2 regions of the Weissella sp. MSCH1 genome follow, and region 2 is predicted to be linked to the other one. Evidence: riboswitches for the same ligand, from Rfam matches in the RefSeq annotation. Region 2 holds a riboswitch; the other holds the start of a gene.
What was found. Region 2 has a riboswitch for FMN ahead of ribD (bifunctional diaminohydroxyphosphoribosylaminopyrimidine deaminase/5-amino-6-(5-phosphoribosylamino)uracil reductase RibD). Riboswitches for the same ligand answer to the same signal wherever they lie in the genome.

Region 1 (12,114 bases), on a different contig from region 2:
GTCAAACCAGTTGTCGTTGCAACGTCGTTTACCAATTCTTGCTTGTTAGCCATGTTAATATCCTCCTGCTTGATAGCTGATTGGGATTCCCAATGTACGAAATGAAACTCGTTGTTCCCTTATTTCGATATTTAGAATAGCATAGTTACACGGCCTTAACAAGCGATTGTTTGCTTAAAACGTTGATACAGCGCGCTTTTCATCCTTTTTCAACAAATATTCATGTTTCACCATTATTTTTCGTACAAAAAGCGAAAAAGCACCAAATCCGAACGGACCGGTGCTTTTTAATCACTTGCTTACGTACGAGCACGCTTAATCAAGTGAATTGGTGTTCCTGTAAAGTCGAATGACTTACGAATTTGATTCTCGAGGAATCGTGCGTAAGAGAAGTGCATCAATTCTGGATCGTTAACAAACACCACAAAAGTTGGTGGTTGAATGGCAACCTGTGTCGCATAGTAAACACGCAAACGCTTACCATTGACAGTTGGCGTTGGGTTCAAAGCCAACGCATCCATAATCACTTCATTCAGCGTTGCAGATTGCACACGCTTTTGGTGGTTTTCGTTAACCTGCTTAATCAACTCAGGCAACTTGTTCAAACGTTGCTTCGTCTTGGCTGAAACGAAAATAATTGGTGCGTATGACAAGTATTGGAACTCATCACGAATCTGATTTTCAAAGTCAGACATCGTGTGATTATCCTTTTCAAGCGTATCCCACTTATTAACCACGATGATAATGGCACGTCCAGCTTCGTGCGCATAACCTGCAACGTGCTTGTCTTGCTCACGAATACCTTCTTCAGCGTTCAAAACCATCAAAACAACGTTAGAATCATCAATTGCACGCATCGCACGCATCACTGAATACTTTTCAGTTGATTCATAGACCTTACCACGCTTACGAATACCAGCAGTGTCAACCATGACAAACTCATCACCGTCAGCAGACGTAAATCGCGTGTCAATGGCATCACGGGTCGTTCCTGAGATATCAGAAACAATGACACGTTCTTCGCCCAGGATGGCATTAACAAGTGATGACTTACCAACATTGGGACGACCAATGAATGAGAATCGGATTGAATCATCATCGGCTTCGGTGTCCGTTTCTGGGAAGTGTGAGACAACTTGATCTAACAAGTCTCCCAACCCAGTTCCGTGAGAACCAGAGATTGGGAATGGATCACCAAATCCCAACGCATAGAACTCATAGATTTCTGAACGCATTTCAATGTTATCGACCTTATTAACGGCCAATACGACTGGCTTTTTTGAACGGTACAAAATTTTTGCAACGCGTTCGTCAGCTTCTGTTAAACCTTCTTGCGCAGAAACCATGAAAACAATCACATCAGCTTCATCAATCGCAATCTCAGCTTGTTGGACAATTTGCGTCATAAATGGCTCATCAGCCATGTCAATTCCACCAGTATCAATCAGACGGAATTCGCGGGTCAACCATTCTGCGCGCGTATAAATACGATCACGCGTAACGCCTGGTGTGTCCTCAACAATTGAGATACGATCACCAGCAATACGGTTAAAAATAGTTGACTTACCGACGTTTGGGCGGCCGACAACGGCCACAACAGGAAATCCCATGTTACCCTCTTTTCTGTCAGCGCACCGAGGCGGCCGACGTGTTCATTACTATTTTCGATTATACTGTTTAATACAGCATGTGTCTGTTATCGTGTGACCAGCACAAAAAATAGCCCATTTACGAAATTAAGCGTGCGTTAGGACAACCCAACACACGCTTAATTTTTTAAGCTATTAAAAGCTGATTAGTTGAAGTCCTTGAAGATATCTCCAAAGGCATCACCCAACGTAGCTGAACCCTCTTCTTCTGAAGTTGAGTAGTTAGTTGGAGCTTGTTCTTGGCGAGGACGACGTTGGCGACGAGGACGATCGTTGTTTGATTGACCTTCTTCGCGAGCAGGAGCCTCTTCCAAAGCCTTGATTGACAATGACAAACGTTGCTTGTCAGGGTTTACTTCCAAAACCTTAACCTTAACCTTGTCACCGGCCTTCAAAACATCACTTGGGTTAGCAATGTGCTTGTGTGAGATTTGTGAAACGTGAACCAAACCTTCAACACCAGGGAATACTTCAACAAAGGCACCAAAGTCAACAACGCGCTTAACAGTGCCTTCCAAAACAGTTCCTTCTGGAGCTTCTGAAGCAGCAGCTTCCCAAGGACCAGGTTGCGTAGCCTTGATTGACAATGAGATACGTTCCTTTTCAGGATCCAATCCCAAAACCTTAACCTTAACATCTTCACCAACTGACAAAACGTCTGAAGGTTGTGAAACGCGCTCGTGTGAGATTTCAGATACGTGTACCAATCCGTCTACACCACCAAGGTCGATGAATGCACCGAAGTTAGTCATGCGGGCAACCTTACCTTCAACGACGTCACCAACTGACAATTCGTTGAATACACGTGCCAATGCTGCTGAACGCTCTTCGTTCAAAACATCACGACGTGACAAGATCAAGCGGCTGTCAGCAGCGTTGATCTCAATAATCTTCGCGCGAATAGTTTGACCCTTGTATTGGTTCAAATCTTGCACGAAACGGTTCTCGATCATTGAAGCAGGTACGAATCCACGTACACCTTCAACGTCAACAACCAATCCACCCTTAACGACTTGCGTTACAGGTGCTTCCACAATGTCATCAACATTGTGCTTGCTTGCGATTTCTTCCCAAGCACGACGAGCTTCCAAACGACGCTTTGACAATAGGTATGATCCACCTTCCTTGTCAGAACCGATAGTTGAAACCACTACCAAATCCAAAACGTCTCCTACCTTGACAAGGTCATTAACGTTAGCATCACGGTCAGCCGTCAATTCGCGCATTGGGATAACACCCTCAACACCGGCACCTTCGATACCTACGATAACTTGACGAGCATCGTCAATTGCCAAGACTTCACCCTTAACTACATCGCCAACTTTAACTTCGGCTACGCTGTCAAGAGCTGCCAATAGCTCGTTGTTCTCTTCGTTCATTACAATATATCCTCCTGGTCACACGACTCTAGTAGTTATTATACCTAATCCTTTTATAAAATACTAGTAGTCACAGCCAACTTTCTTTACTAATTTATATTATTTGTTTGTTTTCGTCGCGATGATATCCTTGACCGCCGCCACAACACCATCAATTGACAGACCCGTTGTATCTAATTCAACTGCGTCGTCCGCCTTCTTGAGCGGTGAAATTTCACGGTGTGAGTCTAGATAATCACGCTTTTCAATCGCGACTTCCAGCTCAGCCAACGTGGTGTTCATACCCTTAGCTTGATTTTCTTTAAAACGACGTTGAGCTCGTTCTGCGACTGATGCAATCAAGAAAATCTTAACTTCCGCATTCGGCAAGACGGTTGTACCAATATCACGGCCATCCATGACAACGCCACCCTTAGCAGCAATGTCACGTTGCAAAGCGGTCATTGCTTCACGAACAGCCGCATATGCAGAGACCGCTGAAACATTGGCTGTCACTTCAACAGAACGAATAGCATCGGTCACCTCTGTGCCATTCAAGAAAACCCGTTGCACAGGTTCACCTGGTTCAAAAGTAATTGTTAGATCTGGCAATAGTGCTGTGACCCCGGCTTCATCTTCTGGCTTAACGCCAGCCTGAAAAGCAGCTAGCGTAATTGCGCGATACATAGCACCGGTATCAACATACACAAAGTTTAAATCTGATGCCAAAATTTTGGCAATCGTTGACTTACCTGCTGACGCAGGCCCGTCAATCGCAATTTGAATCGGATTCATTTCAGTAAGTTCCTCACTCGTTAATTTAACAATTAATTGTACGCTATTTGAGGACAAAATAAAAGAGACACAATCATTGTGTCTCCTTATTTTTACTTCACTTTTAGCGATTGCCCGTAATAACTCGAATAATTTGCCGCCGTTAAACCTGGATTCAACGCGTACAGTGCTTCAGGGGTTGTCCCGTTTGCAACGGCAAAACTGTACAAAGTACCTGACTCAAATTTTACACTTCCTGCCTCATCAGTTTCCGATGAAGACGATGACGCTGATGACGAACTAGCTGATGATGAGGATACTTCCTCAGAACTCATGCTACTTGTTGCGGCATTCGCAACGCTTTCTGACTCAGCAATCGCCTTAGACGATGCCGCGGCTTCTTTTGCTGCCTTTTCGCTAGCTGCCTTCGCTGCCTTTTTCGACGCCTGTGTGGCTGCCTGCTTTGCCCGTGACTCTGACTTAGCCGTTTCCGTTACTTTACTTGTAGTCGTCGTGGTCTTAGTTGATGTTGCAGCTGGCAATTCCGTGTTAGTGGTCGCATCTACCGGCTTATTCAACGCTTGCAAATACTTGTAAACGGGCACAAATGACAGAGCAATCACAATCAATACCAAAATTCCAACAACCATGCTGACACGTTGTGACTTACGTCGATTTTGTGTACGTGAGTATTGCTCAGGCGTGTCTTCTTTAAAAGACGCTTCCCATGGCTGTTGTTCATTATTTTTCTCGGTCATGATTGGTCTCCTTACTTCTCTTTTGATTACACCTTAGTCTACACTAACAGCTCATCAAAATTTAGTGTCACACCCATTCCTTAACCTAAATTAAAAAGTTTTGCCACTTGCGCACGCCAATCCGTCACACCAACTGGTTGTTCATCCTGTGCCGTCGCAACTAACGCAAGTTCTTCAGGGTGCCAATCATGTGCACCTACCGATTCAGTATTTGGTGCACCAGTCGTCTCATCCCCAAAGTGCGTCAGTAACGTCGCGCGGAGACCAGACGGTGACTTAGCATACCCAACCAAACGTGCCAAATCAGACTGGCGTTGTTGCCGACGTTGATCAAACATGTCCGCAATTTGGTCTGCCGTTAGCCCTTGCTTGGTATAAAAGTCTAACAAATTAGCCTTATCTTTACCGATTTCATCAGTTCCAAAGCGCTTTTCAAGGTAGCCAAAAATCACTTCACGCGTTGGAATTGTACTATCAATCATATGCAATTGCATCGTTTCATCACCGGGTACATACAACAAAACAGCTGCTGATTGCTCGCCGTCGCGTCCTGCACGTCCGATTTCTTGTAGATAATTTGCTAAATCATTGCTCAAATGATAGTGAATGACATAGCGCACATCATCTTTATCAATGCCCATACCAAAGGCTGATGTTGCCGTAATCACATCAATTTGCCCCAGCATAAATTGTTGTTGAATACGGTAACGCGACATTGTATCCAACCCTGCATGATAGGCAGCCACACGTTGGCCGGTTGTTTCACGTAACCATTCAGCCATTGAAGTTGCTAACTTACGACTCGAAAAGTAAACAATGCCCGGCCCCTTCAACTGTCGCACTAATTCAGCCAAGCGTTCACGCTTTTGGCCTTCATTATCTAGCTGTTCTGTGTGTAAATAAATATTCGGACGATCCACTGATTGGCGATAAATAAACCAATCTTCCGGTGCTAGCCCAAATGGTGTTGTGATATCTGTCATCATTTGCGGAGTGGCTGTCGCAGTTAATAACAAAAGTTGTGGTTGGCCAAGTTTCTGGTGAACTTGTGGCAAGGCCAGATAATCAGGCCGAAAATCAGGGCCCCAACTCACAATCGTGTGTGCTTCATCAACAACCAACAAATTAATCTTTACTTTTCGTAAAGCTGATTGGACCACTGTCTGACCGAGCATTTCAGGTGACACAAACAAAAACTTATACTGGTCCAAACCCCGCAAAATTGTACGGCGGGCATCTTGGGGCAATGTTGAATTTAACGCTACCACCTTAGATTCACCCGCATAATTCAAACGAGCCACTTGGTCTTGCATCAAAGACAGCAATGGTGTCACGATGACAACTAACCCTTCACGTAGATTACCCATCATTTGATAAATAAGTGACTTGCCACCACCGGTTGGCAACATCGCCAATGTATTTTTACCAGCAGTTAACGCTTCCAAGACCTCTGCTTGACCAGGCTTGAAGCTGGTAAAACCAAACTTGTCAGTCAAGACGGCAGTCAATGCTTCCTTATCCACGAGCAGCCACCTCCATTTTGGTTAAGTAAATTTCATATAAACGGAATAAGAAGAACTCACGTGGATCATCTGAAGTCCGTACCGTTGTAAATTCCCAATCATCAATTGGACCAACTAATTTTTCTTCAAAATAACTCACAACATCTGGCGTTAAGTAGTTTTTATAAGGAAAATCACGGATTGGCAACCAAATAGCCGCCGTTAATAAATGTTCACGAATTGTCCCGACTTTCAATCGGCGACTCTTCACCATTTCGTCCATCGGACGTCCTGCGATTACACCGTTATATGACGCTTGCACGCTGTTTGGCAACAAAGGCCGGTGTGCAACTGCATCCCACAATAACTTTAAAGGTGTATTCGCACCACGTTGTAATTCCTCAGACCAAATCGCATACTGATCTAATTGCCAGAAATAAAAATCTTCATCCGTCCATGTTGCTGGGAAGCCAAGTTGTTCAAAATTGAGACCCGGTGTGTTGTGACCGACCCACGTAGCAACTAAACGATCGGCATCCTCTTGCGGCCGACGCTGTAAGAAACGCTGAATTGTTAAGGCCCACGTAGCAACCAGGCGTGGCGAATTCATATTTGCGTACCATTGCTTCACCGCCAGCATTGTGCGCGGATCGATTTGCAAAGGATAGTACTTCTTATTTTCGTATGCGACCTCAGAGACGACTTGGTTGGCTAGCCAAAAAGCTTGCATAAATGTCAGAACGTCATACTTAAGCAAAACAGCTAAGTGCTCGGGCACATAATGCGCGGTTTGGTATGCCATTTGCGCTTCCTGACCGGCTGCGGTCAACACGTACTGACCTTCTGTTACTTCGGACAGCAGACCCTCTGTTACCAACGTTGCAATGCGCTGATCAAAAACTACCTTGTCCAAGCGAGGCATCAAACCTGAGATTTGCAATAAATCATAACGCAGACCCCAATACTCCGTTGACACCGTTGCTTGACGCTTCAATAAACCAAAAATCACCCTGTGCCGGCGAGGTTCATCTGCCGAAAACAGGGTGATCAAGAAATCATTTGTCAACTGCTTGACCACCTCTCACTATTTTCTACTCAGTTTAAAGAAGAAATATCAGTCGTGCAAGCAATTTAGGATAAAGTGTCCGGCTATTGCGCGGGTTTTTACACACCAGCATGACCAGCCGTCATTGGAATTAATTTAATTGTGAATGCGTGTTCGTGATGACCCGTCGCAAAGCCACAAAGACCAGACCAGCCACCGCAGTTAGGATGATACCTTCAATCAAGTTAAACGGAATTACCATCCAAAGCAAATATGTTCCCAGACCAATCGTTGCCTTAATATCGAAATTAGCAAACATCGCGTACAACGGTACCGCATAAACATAATTCAAGATGACCATTGCCAACATCAATCCGACGGTTCCCAAGATTGATCCTGCGATAAAGCGTTTAACAGTCAACTCACGGTGTCCCACCATCAACATAATGACCGTCAATAAAACACCCATCGCGACAATATTCATTGGTAACCCAATGTAGTCATTCACACCCGAATTATTTAAAAGCACTTTCAATAGTGATCGTAAAATTAAAATTGCGTAACCGCTCTTTAAATCAAGCATGAGCGCACCAATCAGAACCGGTACAAACGAAAAATCAATCTTTAAAAAAGTTGCACCAGGTATTAATGGGAATTGTGGAAATACCATTAATACAAACGAAATGGCCGCCAATAAGGCGATAACCGTTAATCGACGCGTCTTGTTCATGAAACAAATCCTCCACCTGGCATACTAAAAGGCCGGCTTCTTCACGCCAGGGCGACGTAAAAAAACCGACCATTACCAGTCAATTTATAAGTTCTTCTGCATACCAGACTTTACTGTCGGTCATGGAATCGCACCATGTCAACCGCATTCGCGGGTCGCGGACTTACTGCGTTGCAGCTTACCGCCGGTCGGGAATTTCACCCTGCCCTGAAGATATTAAATTATTGGTGTAACCTTACCACGCATTAACCATCTAAGTCAACCTTATGACGGAGCTTGTCATATGTGTGCTTTTCATTATTCAACAAATCATAAATCCGCCGAATTTGCGGTGCAAACCACTTCAGTGTCAAATCTTGGGTACCTTGCAACGTTTGAATTTGTAGGCGTCCTCGAATTAAACCCGTATCTGGGTTAATCGTATTCACTTGATCCAAAGTCATTCGTAATGAATCCAAATGGAATGGTCGCCAATGTGCAAAATACAACGTTCCTGAATCACCAAGCGCAAAAGCATACCACTTATAGCGGCCGGTTGGCTCACCAGCATCCGTTAAGCCAGCCATCTTAGTTAAAAAGGCCACCACAACTGTTTCATCATCAGCCAACGAGCTCTCAATATTCTTGAAATGCTTACGTCCTAACCAGCCCATTGGCTTCCATAGCAATGGCCAGCCAGCAACCTTGTGGCTTTTTGCGAAATCATACATGCCTTCGCCGGTCTTCATAAAATTACGACCCGTTCTTGTATCCGGTGTTGCCATGGTTTATACCTCCGTTTTTCGTGCATATCAGCATTATTGATCAAACCGAAATGACCCGTTTGTTAATATTCTATCAGAATTTTACCATTACAAATCTTCCAAAGCTCTGACGTGAACGACTGCCCGTAAGAACAGCCAACCACCCGAAACAACCAAGACCATCCCGCCGGTGACTGGTGGCCAAATAAAAGCCAACCCAGTGCCGATTAATCCAATTGCAATCAAGCCAATTCGACTACGATTCACCCGTCGCATCCGCTTTTGTACAACTGGATTTGCCATGTGCTTCGACACAATGTGGCTCAAGTTGAACAACGCGCCCACCGATAAGACATAAACTAACCCATAAGTCACACTTGGCGCAACACTATTTGGAAATTCACCAAACCACGCAGTCGTTATCGGCACCAACGACATTGGTAACAGTGTCAATACATTAATCCAGAGCAACCCACTATCAACTTTCTTTAAATTGCTGATAATCAGATGGTGACTAACCCAAAAACTCGCAGTAATAATAAAGCTCACCAAATAAGCTAAAAAGGTGCTCATCCAGGCATCATTCATAATCGCCGTCCAATTACCATTCGATGGTATCTTTAAATCCAATACCATGATCGTAATGATAATTGCGAAAACCCCATCACTAAATGCTTCTAATCGTCCTTTTTCCATCATCCTCTACTCCTACAAAAAACGACGGCCAACGCCGTCTTTTTTAGCTTACCAACGCCCTGCAGACTTTCGGTATTGCTTGCCGGCCTTCAAGGCTTGCACTTCTTCATAACGTAGTGGTCGGTATTCACCAGGTGTCAACCCTGCCAAATCCAACATACCGTAACGTTCACGGGTCAACTTTAATACTTCGTGACCGACCGCCTTCATCATTTCCTTGACCTGGTGGTACTTACCCTCGTGAATCGTCAACTTGACAATTGCCGTGTGATTCTTGGTATTCGTCGACGTGATTTCAGCACGAGCTGGCGCAGCCTTAAACGTTGTATAACGACCATTTTGCTTTGTTCGCACCGTCACTCCATGACGTAATTGTTCAAGTTGTTCGTTCGTTGGAATGCCCTTCACCTTTGCCACATAGACCTTATCAATGCGGTAACTTGGGTGCATCAAGCGGTTCGCGAGCTCACCGTCATTTGTCAGCAACAAAACACCGGTCGTGTCATAATCTAAACGACCCACTGGATAGACACGCTCTGGTTCATCCACAATATCCATTACCGTTTGACGGCCCTTATCATCATTTGTCGTCGTAACGACCCCACGTGGCTTATTCAACAAGAAATAAACCAACTTTTCTCGTGAGTCGATTGGTTCACCACTTACTTCGATTTTATCTGATGGTTCTACCTTGGTACCTAACTCACGAACTGTCTTACCGTTCACTGTCACTTTACCGTCTAAAATTAATTGTTCAGACGCACGACGTGAGGCAACACCCGCTTGAGCCATTACTTTTTGCAATCGTTCTGCCATAGGTATTAATTATCTCTTTCTGCTGTTTCAGCTAACTCAGACAAATCAACGTCAAACGCTGATTGTCCACTTTCTTCAGGCATTAATGGCAACGCAACATCTTGCTTTGCCCGTAATGCATCTAGTGCTTCTGCGGTAACAAGGGGTGGCAATTCTTCTAAATCGCCCAAACCGAAGTAATTTAAGAAGTACTCCGTTGTACCATATAGAATTGGCCGGCCCGGTTCATTAGCACGTCCACGACCTTCAACTAGGTTACGCAGCGCTAATTTTTGAATAGTTGCTTGTGATTGCACACCGCGAATCTCGTCCACTTCGACTCGCGTAATCGGTTGTTTATAAGCGATAATTGCAAGCACTTCTAATGAAGCCTGTGAAAGCGCCGTCGTTAACGGTGCTGTAAAATAACGATGAATCGTATCAGCTAGCACCGTCTTCGTGACCAGTTGATACCGTTCGTCAGTTTTCAACACGTCCAGCGCGCTACTATCATCAGTAGCATACTTCGCTGCCAAATCCTCAAGCAACCCAATCACAGCTGGCTTTGCAAAACCAGTGGCTGCCGCCATTTCTGCTACGGTGATACCTTCATCCCCAGCCACGAAGAGCAACCCTTCAATTTGCTGTAGACTATTCTTCATCGTCCAGTTCCTCATTCTCATCATATGGCACGTCACCCAGTTGTAACTGGATGGTGCCGAATTCATTTTCCTGTGTAACAACCAAATTTTGATGACGCACAAGTTCGAGCATCGCCAAAAAGGTCGTTACAAGTTTATCACGACTATCATCTTCACCAAAAAATGATGCGAACGTGCGCTTTTCGCCAGGCGTCATATCTGCCATCATGCGTGACATTTGCTCGCGAATTGACCAAGTCTCGCCACGTAAAGTTCTAGGTCGCACTTGCTTTTTCGTCCGATTAGCAACCATCTGATTGAACGCCAGTTGCAAATCAAAGAGACCCAAACCTTCAGGGAGCGGCGCCACCTCAATATCTTCCGGAATAACCATCGGCGCCCGCGAAAATTGTAATTGTCGCCCCTCTTCACGTTCACGCAAATCGTCAGCTGCCTGTTGATAACGTTGATATTCCAATAATTGGGCCATCAATGCTTCACGTGGATCCTCCTCATACACAAACTCCGCCAGATCCTGATCATATGTCAATTCTTCATTCTTAGGAATCAAATATGTAGATTTAATCGACATCAGAGTTGCAGCCATTACCAAAAACTCGCCTGCAATATCTAAATTGCGTTCTTCGGCTTGATGCAAAAAATCTAAATATTGCTCTGTGATGGCCACGATTGGGATATCTAAAATATCCATTTCATTTACTTTAATTAGATGGAGTAATAAATCAAGTGGGCCATCGAACTCATCCAAATGATAGGTTACTTCTTCAGCCATTCGCTAATTTCCGCCATTCCGTTAAAATCGGTTGAGTTGCAATGGTGCCCACTAGCACTTTGTCTGCATACCGCATTTGCAGCGCTTCATAGATTTCTGCACCAACCTGATTACGTTCATTATCGGCAACTTCAGGGCCAAAAACCACTAAACGTAATACCGCGGAGTCAAAAATCTTCTCGATACCAACCACTGCCACGTAATGCTGGGTTATCGGAGACTGCCACAACAAAATGTCTCGGCAATCGTCAGCTTGATACCATTCAATCTCACGTTGCACCGATGCAACATCATGTAGGCGTGGCAAATATGAAAGCAAGCCCATTGCAATTTTGGGTTGATCTTTTCGAACAACGACTAACATGTTGCCTCCTTAATCAAGCGCGCGGGTGACTCTTTTGATACACCTCAGTCAAACGCTTATTTGAAATATGTGTATAAATTTGGGTCGTAGATATGTCAGCATGCCCCAGTAATTCTTGCACAATGCGTAAATCTGCCCCATTTTCCAAAATATGAGTAGCAAAAGAGTGACGTAAGGTGTGTGGTGACACATCTTTAGTGATGCCCGCAGCTATCACCCACTGTTTAATGAGTTTCCACACACCCTGTCGCGTCAATTGGTGACCA
Region 2 (12,114 bases):
AGTGTAAAACTTGTTAGACCATAACGTTCTTGTAATTTAGCAAGCATTGTACATCCCCTCAAAAATAACTCTTATTAACTAACACACAATACTATACGTTATATAATATCGTTTAGCAACACAAAAGAGTCATTTCCGAAAAAGTCACTTGCATTAAATGGCATCAACAACTGCTAATAATTCAAGTAATGCCAACGCAACTTCGCTCCCCTTGTTACCGGCCTTACCCCCAGCACGATGTTGTGCTTGCTCAAGTGTATCAGCAGTTAACACCCCAAATACCGTTGGTACACCAGTCTTCAAGCCAACTTGGGCAATACCAGTCATCGCCCCATTAATCACCAAATCGTAATGATCAGTTTCACCACGAATAACGGCCCCCAACGTGACAATGCCATCATACTTAGCGGTGTTAGCCACTTTCTCGGCTACTAGTGGAATTTCAAACGCTCCAGGCACAATGTAAACATCGATATTTGCCCTGTCCACCCCATGCATCGTCAATGCCTCTTTTGCCCCCGCTAGCAGTGGGTCAGTGATTAGCGTATTAAATCGACTCATCACAATGGCAATATGACGTCCTTCGTGCTTCGTTAACGTTCCTGTAACTGTTGTCATCTGAATTTACTCCTTTTAAATCATGTGTGAAAACTTATCGCGCTTCGTGGCCATGTACCCGGCATTGACTTCATTAACGCCGACAATCAATGGTACGCGTTCAACTACTTCAATACCGTGCTTGGCTAAATCATCAATTTTAGCTGGATTATTCGTCAATAAACGTACTTTTTGATAACCAGCATCTTTTAAGATTTGGGCCGCCTGGGCATAATCGCGTTCATCAGGTTGATGGCCGAGGTGTTCGTTCGCTTGGAACGTATCATAGCCATTTTCTTGCAACACATAGGTACGCAACTTTTCAGCGAGTCCAATACCACGCCCTTCTTGGCGCAGGTAAACAACGGCGCCACCCTGCTGATCAATCTGGCGGAGCGCTTCGTGTAGTTGTGGCCCACATTCACATCGGTATGACCCCAACACCTCACCGGTTAGACATTCAGAGTGCAATCTAACTAACGGCACTTCATCTGTCGTCACAGTACTTTGAATTAACAAATCTGGTTCACGGTCAGCCACTGTATAATCCGTTACACGAAATTCGCCGTACGCGCTTGGCAGCTTAATCGTTGGCCCCATCCGATTTGGTCGTTCCACTAACGCTTGGCGGTACGCAATCAATTCCGCAATCGTCAATGTCACTAGTTCTTCCGATGATGCCACATCAGCCAACGCCGTTTCACGTGCCATCCGACCATCTGCGTCTAGAATTTCTATAATAAAGGCGACAGGTGGTACCCCTGCCAACTTAGCCAAATCAACGGCCGCTTCCGTGTGACCAGCTCGTGCTAACACGCCATCGGAAACGGCAACTAACGGAAAAATGTGGCCTGGGCGTTCAAAATCTGTTGATTGCGCTGACAGATTTGCTAATTCCCGCAGCGTCTGCGCCCGATCGACTGCAGATACACCCGTTGTCGTCCCTTTGTGGTCAACGCTCACCGTGAACTGCGTCCCAAATTTTTCCGTATTAGTTGCGACCATTTGAGGGAGTTGTAATTGTGCCGCTCGTTCGGCAGACATCGGTGCGCACAACACGCCACGTCCAACGCGTAACGCCTGGTTAACGTTTTCAGTTGTTGCAAATGAGGCTAACCCCACTAAATCGCCCTCATGCTCACGCTGGGCATCGTCCGATAAAATAATCAATTGACCTTGTTTAAGCGCCGTAATTGCGCGCTCGACACGCTGTCGGATTTCTTGATTCATTTTGTTTACTCCTTCGTCAAATACTTCGCTAACACATCAGTTTCCAAATTAACGACGTCACCAGTTTGAACAGTACGCAACATCGTATGCGTTAAGGTATGCGGAATTAACGCAATCACAAATGCCGTCGCACTAGCCGTCACGACCGTCAAGCTCACACCATTGACCGCAATTGACCCTTTCGTAACAATTTGGTGCATCAGCCCCTGGTCTGCCGGAGTAATCGTTAAATAGACTGTTTCGTCAGTTTGTGACATGGTTGTAATCGTGCCAGTCCCATTAACATGCCCTAACACAAAATGACCATCAAACCGATCACCTGCCCGTACGGCTTGCTCTAAGTTAACGACTTCACCAACCTGATAGTCTTGCATCCGGGTAACAGCCATCGTTGGCACCATGACATCAAAAGTAGCCTCGTGATCGTTATATGTCGTAATCGTCAAACAAACGCCGTCCACCATGATACTGTCGCCTAGTTTTGCGTCTGCAAAATAAGCAGAGGCTGTTTTAATCGCTAAACGGCGTTCTTTTTCATTTCGCTTAGTCAAGGCGACCACTTGCCCAACTTCAGATACAATTCCTGTAAACATTACTTCGCCTCCCTGTAAATGACTTGATGTAGCGCATTACCAACACGTGTCTGTGTTGCAACGGGGCCTTGATTGCCCACCACACCTTTAATGCCAGTTCCTAACACAGCGTCCGTTTGGTAAATATCAAAACGTTGCCAGAGATTAGTCGCTAGAAAGGCACGCACTAGCGCTCCGCCACCTTCAACCAGTAATGATTGGATGCCACGTTGTCCCAAATCATCCAACAACGTGTCTAGTTCACCATCGAAATGCACCGCTTGTGGCACCCGCTGGGCAAACGTGGTGTTTGTCGTATAAATCAACGTTCGCTCATCAAAAAAGGCCGGGTGATGTTGCAAGCGCCCCCGCCGATCGACAATCACGCGCCACGGTTGTTGGTGTGTGATTGGGACATGGCGCACGGTCAGTTGTGGTGCATCAGTTAAGGCCGTCTCGCTGCCAACCATAATGGCACTCATTTGGGCACGTTGCTGATGAATCGCCACATCCGCTTGGTCATCAGTTAATTTAGTGGCTTGTCCCCGTTTGGCAGCAATAAACCCATCAATACTTTGTGCCAACTTCAACGTGACATAGGGCCGTTGCGTTTCAAAAAAATGATGAAAGGCCGGGTTTAGCACCGCACTACCTTGCTGGTTCAACAGCGTGACTGCGATACCAGCCTGCTGTAATTTGGCAATACCCCGGCCACTGACGTGCGGATTAGGATCGCCTTGCCCAATTACAATCCGCCCAATCTTCGCCGCCACGAGTGCATCTGCACAAGCACCGACCTTACCGACGTGCGTACACGGTTCTAGCGTGACATACATCGTGGCCCCAACCAGATCCGCCTGATGTTCCACCTGATTCATCGCCGCGACCTCCGCATGCTGATGACCAAATTGGTGATGGTACCCTGTCGCGATAACGGCGCCATCTTTCACAATAACCGCCCCAACCCGCGGGTTTTCCCATGTTGCGGCCGGATCAGCCTGTTGCGCGGCTTGATACGCTAACTGCATCATTGTTAAATCATCCATGTTTCCCCTAACTACTCCGGGTAGTAAAAAAGCCCCAAGTCTGCTATATCAGCAAACTTGGGGCTGTTGCCAGGTCCGATCAAGCCTTGATCGGTCTGACACCTCGTTTTGGGTATCGAAAAAACTGCGTAAAGGGGCCAAAAAAATAAGCCACTAACGCGATAAATTTTGATATCTTCTCCCATCCAGACTTTACTGTCGGTTGCAGATTCACACTGCATCAACCGGATTGCTTAATCGCAACCCGGGTCACGGACTGAGGCATACGCCATCACCGTCGGTCGGGAATTTCACCCTGCCCCGAAGATTTATTGATTATTTATTTAACACAGCCATCATACAGTTCTCATGAATAATTTGTAAACCCTTATTTTTTGACGCACCTAACAAAAAGTACCGGCACGACCCCCTAAAAAGCAGTCATACCGGTACTTCAACGTTATTCGTTATTTTTTAAATTAGTTAACCGCGACCCGTCGTTAACTTCAAGCCAACAGCTCCGATAATAATCATACTAATAAACAGAATGCGCTTCCAATCACGGGACTCGTTGTACAGCAACATGCCGGCAATTGTCCCACCAGCGGCCCCAATTCCGGTCCAGATTGCATATCCGGTACCCATCGAAATATCACGCAAGGCCAGCGTGAGTAAGCCAATGCTAAGTGCCCCGCCTACCGCCATACCAGCGGCGGCCCACCAGGCGCGGCGTTTCTGCCACTCATTAATCATGATGACACCTGACACTTCCATCAAGCCTGCTAAGACTAAAAATATCCATGCCATCACGCCTTTTCCTCCGCCAATAATTTCAGACCAATAATGCCGCCTAATAAAATGACCAAGAAAACTAATTCCGCAATTGTCATACCATCACCAAACACGACCCACCCGGTTACCACCGTTGCCACGGTACCAAGGCCGACAAAAACTGCATAGGCGGTGCCAACCGGGAGTTGTTCGCTAGCTGTTAGAAACAGTAACATTGACAATCCCAATGCAATTAGCGTTGCGACCCACATCAATGGGGTGTGCGCATGTTTAATACCCACAACCCAACCATCTTCAAAACCAATTGCCAAGATAATCTTGAGCCACGGATTCTTTAACATGCTTTTGCTCCTAATCACTTACTTAATGTGATTATTATACTAGTTTCTGCGCCATTTCGGCTAATTTTGGCCTGAATAACAGAACAGTGCTGATCAGCTCAGTAAACTTTGCGCTCAACAACGCTCATACGGTGCACATTATTTGAATGCGCCCGCGCAAACATTTCAGCATTACTAATGGTATTCGTTTCGTAAAAATGCGTGCCTAATTGATCACGAACCACGTATGTTGTCATTCCCTGTTTCATCATATCCCCCTACTTACCGAACCGTTCCGCCAAAGCTTGCTCATCTGGATGAAAATAGTGATAGCGCGAAACTGGTAAATAAGCCTCATCGCCCCCAATCTCGATTTGCTCCCCTTCATACACTGGCTTACCATCGTGAATACGTAAATTCATCGTCGCTTTCTTAGTGCCAAACGAATCCAACGTCTTCATTTCTTGCAACTTATCAGCAAAAATCAACAATGCTTCAGACCCTGGAAAGAGCCGATTTGAAAAATCATTTTTCAAGCCAAACGCCATTACCGGAATGTCCAAATCATCGACCACATTTGCCAACTGAATGACCTGTTGGCGCGTCATGAATTGCGCTTCATCAACCAGGACGATATCTGGCAACTTATCAGCCGACGTTACTAGCGCCATTAAATCGTCCGTATCATGAATGATGCCAGCAGACTCACGTAACCCGATACGTGAGGATACTTCGCCAATCTTTGTGCGATCATCCAGCGCCGACGTCAATAACAATGGGTGACGGCCTTGGATTTTATAGTTGTGTGCCACTTTCAAGATTTCGATGGACTTTCCCGAAGCCATCGTGCCATATACAAACGTTAATTGCGACATCCAACTCACCTCAAAAACTATTTTTAACTCGATTTAGTTTACGCGCTTTTGCCGATTTTGCAAGCGCCGGTACCAAACGATAAACCGGACATTTTTCACGAATGTTCGCTTTCGAATTTCAAAAACCGCTTGACATGGTCAGACTGTCACAGAGTCACTCCTTAAATGACGAACATAACTTTCCGTTAGGTTGATGAACATGAAACACTTCCGAACAAAAAAAGACCACTGGATATACCAGTAGTCTTTTAGCATTTATTTAAATTTCAGCTAACGTAGCGGAGTGGCGTTCGCCATCAAAGTAACGATCCAAACCAGTCGCAAATGGCGTCTTATCAGTTGCCACCGCTTCGAACAGAGTCAAAGCTGCTTGCAACTTGCGGGCATCCACATCCCCAAACACCGCTTCGATATCAGTTGTTGTCAGGCCCAACACAATATTAGTTACCTTGAGCAAACGCTCTTGCAACGTATCGTTCGCCAAGTAAGCCCGCGCTTCATCAGCATCAGCCAACCCATAGTAAACTGCGCGTTCGCTGGTTCCCAAGGCCCGCAATTGTGGGAACACCCACCACATCCAGTGGGAGTCTTTCTTACCCGCCGTTAATTCATCTACTGCCGTTTGAAAACTATTGGCTTCGTCCTGCGCTAAAATAAATCGCTTGATATCGTTTGCTAATGCTTCATCCATCACATGTCACCTCATCCGTATTTTGACCTTATTCTAGCACATAATCAGTCCTGTCTTATTGGCGAGTGTCCGACAACTGTTGATAGTCAGTAATGTGTTGCAGTTGTTTGTGCGTCACATCATCCGCCTGCGGAGACAGAATTGCGCTCATAATATTATGACCGTTCATGCTATGACCCAGGCCAAGTGCATGCCCTAATTCATGGGCCAGTGTTTTGGTTAATGTATTCTGATTGGACAGCGTCAAGATATCACCTGACACGCGTAACTCACCCGACTGTGAATTCATCCAAGCCAGTGCATGTGTTCCTGAATCCGTCCCTTCGTCCCCCATCTCACCGGCGCGAACAATCACATCTGCATTCTGCGTCACAGGGACTAATTTAATATGAATTTGCTGATTAGATTGTTGGCGCCAAAACTTGATTGCACCGTGCAACGCCTTTTCAACATTTGGGGTCGTCGTTTGAAAATCACTGGTCATGATGGCGACGGTTAGCTCATCATTGTGGCCAACATACATACCGTAACTATCACTTGTTGGCCCAAACTTACCAGCCTGACGCAATTGCCGATTTTCCCGGTCGGCCTACGCAATGGTCACGTCATTTAACTGACGGCGACGCGACTGATAATTAATCGCGTTCATGATAGGTTCGATACTACTACCAAGTGCCCCAAACACCAGCAACAAAATAATGGCCGTATACACAATTTTGCGCCACCCCCGCCGTTTCTGTGGCTCAGGTTGCGGGGCAGCCTGTTCATTAATGCCATACAGTTCATAAATTTTGCGGTCTAATTCATCATCTGGCACGTGTCACACCCCCTCCGAGACACTAATCATAGAACGTTTGCTACCCTCACGACTTTAAAAAGGGACCCCGTACATGAGCTGCTTGCCATCCTCTCCTCAATTCTACTGCCGTATCGCACCCGCTTTAGTTATTTTAGGCAACTTTTTTGAATATTCTCCCCAGCAATACGCGCAAAAAAAGAGAACTAATTATAACCAGTTCTCCTCGCTTATTATTATGCGTAATTTTTCAAGTATGAAATCCCCATCGCACCTGGACCAGCATGGGTTGATTCAATTGGCGTCGTTTCTGCAATATCAACAATCGCCTCTGGGAATTCATCACGTGCCCGGGCAGCTAATTGCTCGGCCTCTTCAGCTGCATCAGCGTGTGAAATACCAATCACGGCAATGCCGTTCGGCTCGGCGTGCATCCGCTCGAAAATCAAATCTTGGTACCCCTTAATCGTCTTCTTACCGCGGCCCTTGACTTCCATCGTAATTTTTCCCAATGGCACGTGAGCGCCCAGCTTAATATCCAGTAACGTACCAATTAGCCCTGACGTCTTCGACAAGCGCCCCCCAGCGACTAAATTCTTCAGTGTCGTCACCGTCAAATATAATTCAGTATTATCCTCAACGCGTTGTAATTCGGCCAAAATCTCATCACGCGTTGCACCAGCCTGGGCCATCCGGCCGGCTACCAACACTTGTGCAGCCAAAGCCCGGTCGATGTAGTTAGAATCACGGACTACAATGTCATGGGGCACTAAACGCGCTGCTTGTTCAGCCGCCTGAACCGTCCCTGACAAATGGTGTGTCAAATGCAGTGAAAGGACTTCGACGTCTTCTGGTACTGTTTCGTAAACTTCCGTAAACGCACCTAACGAAGGTTGCGATGTCGTTGGCAAACTTTTAGATGCGGCCATTTTCTCAATAAATTCACTCGGTGTGATTGACACCCCATCGTGATAAACAGTGCCGTCGATCATCACGGTAAGCGGCACAACTGAAATATCGTGCTGCGCGACTTCTTCAGGCGTCAAGCGTGCTGTTGAATCGGTAATAATTTTTACTTTAGTCATCTCGTTTCCCCTCGTTACTAAATATTTGTAAGTTAATTCGTTTTCAAAACTTATTCATCTAGTATCTAAAACTATATCACATAAAGTCCGATTTTTACAACGTTTTTTGTAAGCAAAACCAAGCAACCCACTTTTAAAAAATACGTCAGCACAAAAAACCACCTGATTCGCGCACGCGCCTAACCAGGTGGTTTTTAAATTGTCATTATTAGTACGGCATCTCAATGGCGTCGAGCACGGCCATATCGGCAGCTGTAATGTCAAAATCAACATCCGCATTTTGCGCCACATACTCAGGGTGGTTAGCCTTTGGTAGTGGCAACGTCCCCTTGGCCAACGCATACCGAATGGCCAACTGCGCAACAGAACGATCATAGTGCGCCGCAATTTCCTGCAGTTCAGGCATGCGGAGCAAACGGCCCGTCCCAATTGGGCTGTACGCTTGCACTAGCAACCCATTGGCTTCCGTAAACGGTTGGTTCACGTCTTGCGTCATGCCAATGTGGTAAATAATTTGGTTAACGACCGGCTTAATCTCGGCCGCATCCAGAATATTCTTCAAGTCCTCGTTATTAAAGTTGGACACCCCAATACTCTTAACCTTGCCAGCCTTAACTGCGTCTTCCATCGCATGCCAAACCGCTACGTTTTCCTCATAGTAGTTATTGCCAGCTACTGGGCGCACATTTGGCACAGCCATTTGATTCCATGGGCGTGGGGCGTGGATTAACAGCAAATCAATATAATCAGTTCCCAGCGCAGCTAACGACTCATCAATTGAGCGGGCCGCATCTTGATAGTTCTTAATGCTGGCATCAATTTTCGTTGAAATCGTCAACGTCGCGCGATCAATACCTGATTCAGCGATTGCTGCGCCAACTGCATCTTCATTTTGATACATTTGAGCGGTATCAACATAGAGATACCCCGCCTGCAATGCAGCAGCCACTGAATCGTGGGCTTGTTGCTTGGTTTGTTGCCACGTTCCTAAGCCGACCTTAGGAATCTGAATCCCGTTATTTAACGTGTATGTTTCATGCAAAAATGACATTTCCTTACACCTCGTTACCTTCATTATTCATTGACTGCTTTAACTACAAGCATCATGATACGCCGTCAGGTAAAGGTGGGCTGAAAAAAGTCAGGCTTGCTGATATTTTGCCAAATACGCCTGCAAATAGTGACCGGTCACGCTCTCAGGACTGGCTGCTAAATCAGTCGGCGTACCACTACCCACAATCTGACCACCATGCGTGCCACCGCCAGGCCCCAAATCGACAATCCAATCTGAGTTAGCAATGACCTCCAAGTCATGTTCAATCGTGATAATCGTCGCCCCACGCTTTAACAGCAAGTTGAACACGTGCAACAAATTCTCAATATCGAGGGGATGCAACCCCACTGATGGCTCATCAAAAATAAACAGACTGGTTTCCTGCTTCTGATGAATCTGCGTGACCAACTTCAACCGTTGGGCCTCGCCACCAGATAGTTCAGGCGTACTTTCACCCAACGTCAAATAGTCTAAGCCCAATTCTGATAAGGCGGTCAACGTCTTCAAAATTTTCGATTCATCTTGGAAAACGGTTAGGGCTTCCGTTACGGATAAGGCCAATAAATCAGCAATCGTGTAATCATGCCACTTAACGTCAAGCACGTCCGAACGATATCGAGTACCTAGACATGTTGGGCACACTTCAGTTACGTCAGGTAAATACTGTACGTCCATCGTAATTTGACCGACTCCGCCACACGTTGGGCATGCCCCGGCTGCGTTATATGAAAAATCACTGGCCGTGAATTGCCGTTCCTTAGATACAGGTAAGGCCGCATACATTTTACGCAAGTTATCCAAAATATTCGTGTACGTGGCCACGGTTGAACGGGCATTCTTACCGACCGGCACAGAATCAACCATCACAACCGTCTGCACACCACTGTTATCTAAGGCCTGAGTACCATCAGGTAACGCGCGTCCCTCATTTTGGGCCACAATACCTGGGGCCAGCAAATCCAGGATTAACGTTGTCTTGCCAGCGCCACTCATCCCCGTTACACTCGTTAAACGATTCTTGGGAAAACGTGCCGTAACATCACGTAAATTATTTTTCTGTGCGACCGCAATCTCAATGGTGCCATCATCAAAAAGCGTCTCGCTTGGTGCCAGTGTACGCGTCTGTGCTCGTGCCTGACCATTTAAATATGGCGCCACCAAGGTCGCCGATTGTTTAGCAGCGGCCACATCACCAGCGAAAATAACTTCACCGCCATGTTCACCAGACCCTGGCCCAATCTCGATGACATAATCGCTCGCGCCAATCACTTCCATATCGTGATCAACCACCACGAGTGTATTCCCTTGATCAAGGAGTGTCTTAAAAATACGGAGTAAACCAGCCACATTTTCTGGGTGTAGCCCAACAGTCGGTTCATCAAGTACGTACAGAACACCCGTCGTTTCATTGCGAATCGTCCGGCCTAATTGAATACGCTGGAGTTCACCAGTTGATAGGGTGTTACCACCCCGTGATAGTGTCAGATAATCCAAGCCCAGTTGCGTTGGGGCATCCAGCAATTCCAATAATTCATCGACCAGCTTTTGCCCCATTTTTTGCATGTCAGTCGGCAATGTGGCCGTTAACTCACGGACAAAAGTTACCAAATCTTCAATCGTATAATCCGACAATTCTGCAATGTTTTTATCGCGCAAGTGTTGGCTCAGCAACGCTGGATTGAAACGGGTACCATGACAAGTCGGGCAAGTTTGAAAGGTATAAAACTGATTTAACCGCTTAATCGTGCGTTCATTGGTACTGTTCTTCATGCTATCTGTAATCGCGTTATAGGCATTCTCAAAGACTGCGTGGTCCATGTGAAACACCTTGCCACTCTTACTTGGAATGTTAATTTCATATTCCCGTCGCTCACCATGGAGCACCTGCTCTTGTTGCGCCTTTGGTAAATCTTTGTAGGGCACATCAATATTGATACCCGCTGCTTCTGCTACCAAGGGCATAAACGTGCGGCCTGGTGTCCGCCAAGCGTTCACGGCGCCATCGCGAATCGTCAATTCCTCATTAATCAACAACGCGGGATTGATTTCTTGCACTTCGCCCGTTCCTTGGCAAGTTGGGCAGGCACCAGCTGAATTAAACGCAAAATCTTCCGCCCCGTATGGCATGAAATGCACGCCACAGACTGGACAGTCCATCCCCGTCATATCAACATCCATCGCTACCGCTAGCGTCGGACCAATGCGGTGGCCATTCGGACAGACCATTGAACCGAGTCGAGAAAACATCAAGCGCAACACATTTAACGCCTCTGTCATGGTCCCGACTGTTGACCGAATATCCGGTACTTGCGGCCGTTGGCGTAACGCTAAGGCGGATGGCAAATGTCGGATTGACGTCACATCAGCCTGATTTGATTGACTAATACGGCGTCGTGTATACGTTGATAGCGCATTAAGATACCGGCGCATCCCCTCGCCGTATAACGTCCCCATCGCCAGTGAACTTTTACCAGAACCACTCCGCCCGGTAATCCCCGTCATTTTCCCCAATGGAATATCAACATCAATATTTTTTAGGTTATTCGTTTTCGCCCCACGTACTTCAATCGAAAATGCCATGTTCATTCCCCGCATAATTAATTACTTATTTTTTATATGCTCATTGTATCACGTGGCCCAAAATCTACTGAGCCGAAACTATGCAAAAAAATCCGCAGCCCTGACAGCTGCAGATTTTTCGTTGCTACTTTTTAGATAGGCGGTTCGTTAAAAACATCGCCGGAATGATAATCAACAATGACAGGCCGGCCGTCCAGGCAAATCCTGTTTGGTAACCGGCGGCAACACTGGTGTGCGTCGTCATATAACCAGCCACAATTGTTGCAATCACAGCTGAACCAAATGCACCACCAATATTTTGGAACGTTCGTGACGCAACAGAAATTGCGCCTGAATCGCGCTTATCGCCACCGACAAAAGCATCTGTCATCAAAGGCGCTAAGATACCACCCGCACCAATGCCGCGTACAAATAAGATAACAGCAACTAACCAAAAGGCGGTCTTACCATCAAAGTAAGCGAACGGAATCGTGCCGACCAGCGTAATTGCCAAACTC

Region 1: it holds a riboswitch for FMN, as region 2 does, so the genes downstream of both, ACJ28U_RS09945 (ECF transporter S component) here and ribD (bifunctional diaminohydroxyphosphoribosylaminopyrimidine deaminase/5-amino-6-(5-phosphoribosylamino)uracil reductase RibD) in region 2, are expected to answer to the same signal.

What each region holds. Positions count from the first base shown of each region.
Region 1 covers NZ_JBJMBA010000045.1:72,530-84,643, forward strand. Annotated here, with positions in the region: gene ACJ28U_RS09910 (HU family DNA-binding protein) at 1-53, opposite strand, end outside; gene der (ribosome biogenesis GTPase Der) at 300-1,610, opposite strand; gene rpsA (30S ribosomal protein S1) at 1,796-3,028, opposite strand; gene cmk ((d)CMP kinase) at 3,128-3,802, opposite strand; gene ACJ28U_RS09930 (LysM peptidoglycan-binding domain-containing protein) at 3,895-4,539, opposite strand; gene ACJ28U_RS09935 (RecQ family ATP-dependent DNA helicase) at 4,620-6,062, opposite strand; gene ACJ28U_RS09940 (hypothetical protein) at 6,055-7,107, opposite strand; gene ACJ28U_RS09945 (ECF transporter S component) at 7,238-7,816, opposite strand; FMN riboswitch at 7,904-8,035, opposite strand; gene ACJ28U_RS09950 (hypothetical protein) at 8,062-8,580, opposite strand; gene ACJ28U_RS09955 (TMEM175 family protein) at 8,668-9,258, opposite strand; gene ACJ28U_RS09960 (pseudouridine synthase) at 9,304-10,071, opposite strand; gene scpB (SMC-Scp complex subunit ScpB) at 10,077-10,712, opposite strand; gene ACJ28U_RS09970 (segregation and condensation protein A) at 10,702-11,484, opposite strand; gene ACJ28U_RS09975 (reductase) at 11,477-11,848, opposite strand; gene xerD (site-specific tyrosine recombinase XerD) at 11,862-12,114, opposite strand, start outside.
Region 2 covers NZ_JBJMBA010000032.1:83,930-96,043, reverse strand. Annotated here, with positions in the region: gene ACJ28U_RS03505 (TraX family protein) at 1-47, opposite strand, end outside; gene ribH (6,7-dimethyl-8-ribityllumazine synthase) at 154-618, opposite strand; gene ribA (GTP cyclohydrolase II) at 634-1,827, opposite strand; gene ACJ28U_RS03490 (riboflavin synthase) at 1,833-2,420, opposite strand; gene ribD (bifunctional diaminohydroxyphosphoribosylaminopyrimidine deaminase/5-amino-6-(5-phosphoribosylamino)uracil reductase RibD) at 2,420-3,445, opposite strand; FMN riboswitch at 3,615-3,757, opposite strand; gene ACJ28U_RS03480 (DMT family transporter) at 3,908-4,231, opposite strand; gene ACJ28U_RS03475 (multidrug efflux SMR transporter) at 4,231-4,557, opposite strand; gene ACJ28U_RS03470 (hypothetical protein) at 4,656-4,808, opposite strand; gene ACJ28U_RS03465 (thymidine kinase) at 4,815-5,411, opposite strand; gene ACJ28U_RS03460 (DUF1810 domain-containing protein) at 5,671-6,102, opposite strand; gene ACJ28U_RS03455 (M57 family metalloprotease) at 6,158-6,670, opposite strand; gene ACJ28U_RS03450 (hypothetical protein) at 6,692-6,919, opposite strand; gene ACJ28U_RS03445 (DegV family protein) at 7,135-7,983, opposite strand; gene ACJ28U_RS03440 (aldo/keto reductase) at 8,192-9,034, opposite strand; gene ACJ28U_RS03435 (ATP-binding cassette domain-containing protein) at 9,125-11,617, opposite strand; gene ACJ28U_RS03430 (MDR family MFS transporter) at 11,742-12,114, opposite strand, start outside.